3 regions of the Synechococcus sp. NB0720_010 genome follow, and region 2 is predicted to be linked to each of the others. Evidence: predicted binding sites of a transcription regulator. Region 2 holds the regulator's gene; each other region holds the start of a gene.
What was found. Region 2 encodes NtcA, which controls nitrogen genes in cyanobacteria. Its sites were predicted from a motif close to GTANCNNNNGNTAC; they were not measured.
Positions count from the first base shown of each region.

Region 1: the regulator NtcA is predicted to act here: its motif matches at 793-806, upstream of LY254_RS06045 (DUF4278 domain-containing protein).
Region 3: the regulator NtcA is predicted to act here: its motif matches at 1,349-1,362, upstream of LY254_RS00155 (ammonium transporter).

Region 1 covers NZ_CP090898.1:1,140,746-1,143,006, reverse strand. Annotated here, with positions in the region: gene LY254_RS06055 (photosystem I reaction center subunit XI) at 1-377, shown strand, start outside; gene LY254_RS06050 (hypothetical protein) at 503-724, shown strand; gene LY254_RS06045 (DUF4278 domain-containing protein) at 833-1,000, shown strand; gene LY254_RS06040 (hypothetical protein) at 1,154-1,420, shown strand; gene LY254_RS06035 (hypothetical protein) at 1,417-1,935, shown strand; gene LY254_RS06030 (Rieske 2Fe-2S domain-containing protein) at 1,932-2,261, shown strand, end outside.
Region 2 covers NZ_CP090898.1:1,295,815-1,298,075, forward strand. Annotated here, with positions in the region: gene rph (ribonuclease PH) at 1-535, shown strand, start outside; gene ntcA (global nitrogen regulator NtcA) at 600-1,340, shown strand; gene LY254_RS06965 (DUF3084 domain-containing protein) at 1,416-2,261, shown strand, end outside.
Region 3 covers NZ_CP090898.1:26,713-28,973, forward strand. Annotated here, with positions in the region: gene LY254_RS00140 (calcium/sodium antiporter) at 1-545, shown strand, start outside; gene LY254_RS00145 (hypothetical protein) at 542-760, opposite strand; gene LY254_RS00150 (DUF4278 domain-containing protein) at 857-1,081, opposite strand; gene LY254_RS00155 (ammonium transporter) at 1,439-2,261, shown strand, end outside.

The sequences.
Region 1 (2,261 bases), 160 kb from region 2:
CTCCCAACCGTCGCGGTCTGGAAGTGGGCATGGCCCATGGCTTCTTCCTCTACGGCCCCTTCGCGATCTGTGGCCCGCTTCGCGCCACCGAGTACGCCAGCACCGCTGGTCTTCTGGCTGCTGTGGGTCTGGTCTCGATCCTGACGGTCTGCCTCTCGATCTACGGCACCGCTGGCCGTGGCCCCAACGTGCAGCCGGCTGACGCCACCATCGACAACCCCCCTGCTGACCTGTTCACCAAGGCGGGTTGGGCCGAGTTCGCTAGCGGCTTCTGGCTCGGCGGTTGCGGCGGTGCCGCCTTCGCCTGGTTCCTCGCCGGCACGACCATCGTGGCTCCCCTGGTGAAGATCGCCGGTGGTGTTTGGAGCGTCGGCTGAGTCCAGCCAGCTCATCCTTGATTCACCCTTTGCCCGCCAGATCCTCATGGGGTCTGGCGGGTTTTTTGATGCCTTGCCGTTGGCTTGGGCCATGGCTATGGAGTCAGTAGAGCTGTGGTGCTGTGATGACGCGTTGGCCTGCTGTTGTTCTTGCGGCGACCCTCTCGGCCTTGCCTGGGGTGGCTGTGGCTGAGCCCCTGCCGCCGCCGATTGGTCCGCTCCCCTCTTCGGCGCAGGCTGATGCGGGTTACCCGGGGGATGTGGAGAACGCCTTGAGCGACTTCACGCGTTTTCAGTGCGATTTGCTGTTCTTTTTGACCCCACGGCAGAACTGCCCAAGCGATTAATCGGCAAAATCGGAGTTTTGTAATCGCCTGAACGACGCGGCTGGTTTCCGCGCGGCTAAAACAGTGCTGTAGCAACCGCTACAAAACGTTCACCTCGGCACCTTTTGGTTGCCTGAGGCGCAGTTCGATCCAGGCCATGGAACGGGGACCTGGGCTGACTCCGAGGAACTATCCATGACCCTCACCTATCGCGGCCAGAAGTACCAGCAGAACAAAGAGGCTGTTTCCCAGAAGCACCCTCAGCTGAACTACCGAGGTCTCAAGTACGTCAAGTGATTCCTGCTTGATTGATTTGCCTTTAAGCCCCGCTCTTGCGGGGCTTTTTTTGTTTCGTGCGCTGCTCTTGCTCTGGTGTTTCAGCGTGTGGTCAATGCAGTGGTGCCTTCGTTTGAGCATCTCTAGTCTTCGCGAACAAGACTGATCTGCCAGGTGATTGAGGGTTCCCTGCCGCTTGTTCGTGCCGGCGTCGATGGCCTGAGGGCCTATGCCTCCACGAGCGTGGTCATCGCGATCCTGATCAGCATCTTTGGCGTTCAACGCATCGATTTCTCCGCGAAGGGATGGAGAAATATTGGCTTCCGGCTCCTGATCATTCCCGGACTGGCCTTGTTATGGCCTTGGCTGATCAAACGGCTCTGGCTTGGTGCTCCGCCAGCCGTTGAACGCAATGCCCACCGGCTGGCGGCACGGGCATGATCAGCAGTCGACGGCAGACCCATCGCTGGCTGATGACAGCGCTTGGGGTTCTCCTGCCTTGGCTGGCGGTGAGTGCACTTGTTCAGCGCCCTGAGATCCCGCCGGTCACAGCAACGGCGGCACCCCTGTTTGCTCGGGCCGATCTGGGTGGAGCGACAGCCGAGGGAGATCTCCTCCTTGCCTTCGATTGGCCGGTCCAAGACACACAGCTGAAGGGTCAGCTGGTGTTGGACCCGACGCTTCAGTTGCGCTTGATCGCAGAGGAACCCCTCAACTTGGCGGATCCACTGCTCTATTGGTCGTCGACCGACAGGAGTCCTGAGTCGTTGTCGCAGGCTCAGCTGTTGGGTTCCCTCGCCGGAGCTGGGACCCACCGCTACCGCTTACCGATGGTGGTCGGGCGTGCGCTGCGGTCTCCTCAGCCAGGTCTGTTGTTGCTGGTGAGTCCGCTGGATCAGCGCATCGTTGCCTCGTGGGCGTTGCCGTCCTTGTCTGCTGGAGGTGAGCGGCCATGAGCCATGGCTACGTCGCGGTGCAATGGACGCGCCGAAAGCTCATCTATGACGGCGTCCTCTTAGCTGGTGTGAGTGCCTATCTCCTGCTCTTCATGGGGATCAGCCACTGGTGGGCGGCGGCCGCCAATGTTCCCCTCGAGACCGACGGGGCGGCAATTCGGGCCTACGGCAGTGCGGCCTACATCCTGTTGCACCTGACCCTCTCGATCGGGCCCTTGGCACGGTTGAATCCGCTGTTTCACACCCTGCTGTTCAACCGCCGTCACATGGGTGTGATGGTGTTCCTATTGGGGTTCTTGCATGTCAACGGGTGGCATCTGCCCAGG
Region 2 (2,261 bases):
CTACCGGCTGCTTCCCGCCAGCACCCCCAGCCGGCAGCCACGGGAGCTGATGAAGCTTTCCGGTCGGACCCAAGAAATCCAACGCCTCATCGCCCGCAGCCTCAGGGCCTGCCTTGATTTGGAGGTTCTGGGGGAGCGGACCCTGCAAATCGACTGTGACGTCCTCCAAGCCGATGCCGGCACCCGCACCGCCAGCATCACTGGAGCCTGGGCCGCCTTAGCCCTCGGCCTGCAACGCCTGGAGCAGCGCGGAGTGCTGGAACGATCGCCCCTGGTGGGGCAGGTGGCGGCGGTTTCCGTTGGCCTCGTGGATGGCGCCGCACTCCTCGATCTCGACTACAGCGAGGACAGCCAAGCAGAGGTCGATCTGAACGTGGTGATGAATCAAGAGCAACATTTGCTCGAAATTCAAGGCACCGCGGAGGGCGCACCCTTCAGTCGCCAACAGCTTTCCGGTCTGGTTGACCTAGCGGAAAGCGGCATCGATCAACTGATGCAGGCCCAGAAGCAGGCCTTGGCAGAGGCAGCAAATTAGTTTCAATGGCTACAGGGCGGCCCTGGACTGATCCGTAGGTTCCAAGCAACTCAGTCGCGCTGACATGGTCGTGGCAACGCAAGGATTCAGCCGCTACTCCCCTAGCCCTACGACCGGTACGTCAGTGATCGCACCGATCGCGGGCAGTCCGCTGCCACCCAATGCCACGCTTCTGGATGTCATCCGGGGCCTGAGCGGTAGCACCACCGAGATCGTTGAGCGGGGCAAAACAATCTTTTTCCCCGGCGACCCCGCCGAAAAGGTTTATCTGCTGAAGCGGGGTGCGGTCCGGCTCTCCAGGGTCTACGAATCCGGCGAGGAAATCACCGTGGCACTGCTGCGGGAGAACAGCCTGTTCGGTGTGCTGTCTCTACTCACGGGCCAGCGTTCAGACCGCTTCTATCACTCGATTGCCTTTACTCGCGTCGAGCTGGTGACGGCTCCCGCAACCTCCGTCCGCAAAGCGATCGAACAGGACCCGGCGGTTGGTCTATTGCTTCTTCAGGGTCTCTCCTCTCGGATTCTTCAAACCGAGACCATGATCGAAACCCTCACCCACCGCGACATGTCCTCGCGACTGGTGAGCTTCCTGCTGGTGCTCTGCCGCGACTTTGGAGTGCCCAGCAGCGAAGGGATCACGATCGACCTTCGCCTGTCCCACCAGGCCATTGCCGAAGCAATCGGATCGACCCGCGTCACGATCACCCGACTCTTGGGCGACCTCCGCAACGACGGGCTGGTGCAAATCGACCGCAAGAAGATCACCGTCTTCGATCCGTTGGCCCTCGCCAAACGCTTCAGCTAAACGGCTGAACTGGTGGCCGATCCCAGCTGCGTTCCAAGCCACCGCAACCGATACTGACCGTCGTCGCACAACGTCGTGTCCGGCTGGATCCTGATCCTGGCGTTGCTGATCCTCGGGGGAGTGCTCTCCACCCTGGGGGATCGCTTGGGATCCAAGGTCGGCAAGGCGCGGCTGAGCTTGTTCCGGTTGCGGCCCAAGAAAACCGCCGTAGTGATCACGGTGCTGACCGGCAGCTTGATCAGTGCCATCTCCCTTGGGCTGATGCTGCTCGTCAGTGATCGCTTGCGCACGGGGCTCTTTGAACTCGATCAGATCGAACAGCGCCTACGGGACAGCCGCGATGCCCTGAGCTCAAGTCGCCAGGACCTGGCCCAAAGTCGCAACGCCCTGCGCAGCGCAGAGAACGAGCGCAGCGAGGCCCAACGCCAACTCAAGGTGGTGGCCGAGCAGGCCAGCCGGCTGCAGAAGGAACTGGCTCCCCTGATGGAGCAACGCAAACAACTGGAGGCCGAGCGCGACCGCCTCAGCCGTGACATCGCCGCGAAGGATTCCGATCTCCAGCGCAACCGCACTGAGCTCGCCAAGCTCAACAGCAAGATCAAAAGCAGCAGCCAAGAGCTCGAGCGTCTCGAACGCAACCTGATTGCCCTACGTCAGGGTGATGTGGTGATCAGCAGTGGCCAAATCCTGGAGGTGGCCAAGGTGCGGATCGAGAAGCCCAGCCAGGCCCGAGACGTGATCCACGCCCTGCTGCAGCGCACGAATTTGAACGTTTACCAGCGCGTGCTGCCAGGCGAAACACCGAACCGTCAAATCCTGTTGGTGCCGCGCAGCGACATCAGCAAATTGGAGACCACCCTCAGCAAACGCGGCGAGTGGGTCGTGAGTCTGATCTCAGCGGCCAATGTGCTCAAAGGGGAG
Region 3 (2,261 bases), 1.1 Mb from region 2:
GTCTGGTGTTGCTGGTGGTGGGCTCCCAGGTTCTGATCAAAGGCGCCATCGCTGCGGCCCAGACCCTCGGGGTGAGTGAGGCGGTGATCGGTCTGACGATCGTTTCGGCTGGCACCTCGATGCCAGAACTGGTGACGTCCCTGGTGGCGGCTTACCGGGGTAAGGCGGATCTGGCCATCGGCAACGTGGTGGGTAGCAACCTGCTCAACCAACTCTTGATCCTGGGTCTGTGCGCCCTGCTCTCGGGTCAGGACGGACTGTTGGTCAGCCCTGAATTGTTGCGCCGTGATTTCCCAGTGATGGTGCTGACGACCTTGGCCTGCCTGCCGATTTTCTGGAGTGGCGGCGTGATCAATCGCCTTGAGGGGTGGCTCTTGCTTGGCGCCTACGGCCTCTATTTGGTTGAGCAGATCCTCAGCAGTACGGCGGCTCCGGGTATTGATGAATTCCGCTTGTTCGTCTTGGTGGCAGCTCTCCCCCTGGTGTTGGTCTTCCTGACTTGGACCTCACTGCGCTGGATGCAACAGCGCAAGAGCGTTGGTTAGGAGCAGACAACGCTCGGGAGCATGGACACGCTGACCCCTGCGGCGGTGGCGTCGTTGTAGAGGCTTTCGCTGCTCTGGCGGTTCAGATTGACCTGTCCTGAGCAGATCAAGTCCCAGGTTTCATCGGCGAAGTGGGTTTGCAGCCAGAGCATCCCCATCACCGTGCGGTGCTTGAGGTTGTAGCTCTCTCCGACGGACGTCAGGGTGATGTCCATGGCCCACAAAAAAACCTCCCCCTATTGGAGGGGGAGGCGTTGGACGCTGATGTATCAATACGAACCAAAACCAAAAGCCTTGGTTTTGGGTCGGAATCAGCCTTGGTTGACCTGGGAAGCGGCCTCGGCCTGGCGGTGGTTGTAGTGATGCCCGCGGTACTGCAGATCGACAGTGGCGTCGACGGAAGCCGCTTCGTGACGGAGGGGCGCTTCGAAATGTTGGCCGCGGTAGGCGTGCTCAACGGGAGCGCTGGTGGGCTGTTCGTGGTTGGCGTTGTCGTAGGTGACGCCGCGGTACTGGAGTTTGCTCATGGTGGTCATCGGGCCTCGAAGGGTTGGCTGGTTGTCCGCTTCGTGGGAAGGAGCGTTGCTTCGCCTCGCGGTGGGCTACTTCCGGTGGAGCCAGGCCCAAAGGGGGCTCACTCAACGTTTTGTCCTTCTGCAGCATTTCTAGCTGATGAAGAATGTTCAGAGTGAACAAAAGCCTCTTTTTTGTCTTTTTTGTAATAGTTACTGTGGCCCGTTGAACGTTTTTTCTTCACTTTCCTTCTGCTGCCATAGCGCAATTCCTGATGGACTTGCGAATTGGTAGCGAATGCAACCTTGACGGTGGTCTGTGATGCGGAACATTGGCACCTAATGGCGGTAATCCGTCATCCACCCAGCGACTGCTTTTTGATGACTGTTGCTTCTCCTGTCTCTCGGCCTCGGTCGAAGAGCCTGCAGGAAGCGAGCTTGCTGGAGGCTCCTCAGCTTCTGCTCCGCAAGGTGCGAGGACTGTCCTCCGGCCGTTCGCTGACCTGGCTGGCTTGTGTGCCTCTGGCTCTTTTCGGCCTGGGCGTGTTCAACCTTTCGGCCCGCGCCGCTGAGCTCCCCGAGCTCAACGCAGCGTTCCTGGCCAACAACATGTGGCTCCTGGTGGCCACGATCCTGGTGATCTTCATGAACGCCGGTTTCGCCATGGTCGAAGCCGGGATGTGTCGCCAGAAGAACGCCGTCAACATCCTTGCCAAGAACTTGTTCGTGTTCGCCCTCGCGGTGACCGCCTACTGGTTCATCGGTTATTCGCTGATGTACGGCGGATCCCTGGTGGATGGCTGGCTTTATTTCAACGGCCTCTTCTTTGACCCCACCGTCACCGCTGAGATGGTGACCGAGGGAGCCTTGGTTCCCACCGTTGACTTCCTGTTCCAGGCTGCCTTCGCCGGCACCGCCGCCACGATCGTTTCTGGCCTCGTGGCTGAGCGCGTCAAGTTCGGCGAGTTCGTGATCTTCGCGCTGGTTCTGACTGCTGTTATCTACCCGGTCTCCGGTTCCTGGCAGTGGAATGGCGGCTGGCTGAGCGAGCTGGGCTTCATTGATTTCGCTGGCTCCTCGATCGTCCACTCCGTGGGTGCTTGGGCCGGCCTGGTGGGCGCAATGCTGCTTGGCCCCCGCATCGGCAAGTTCGTGGGCGGTAAGCCCCAGGCCATCCCCGGCCACAACATGTCGATTGCAACCC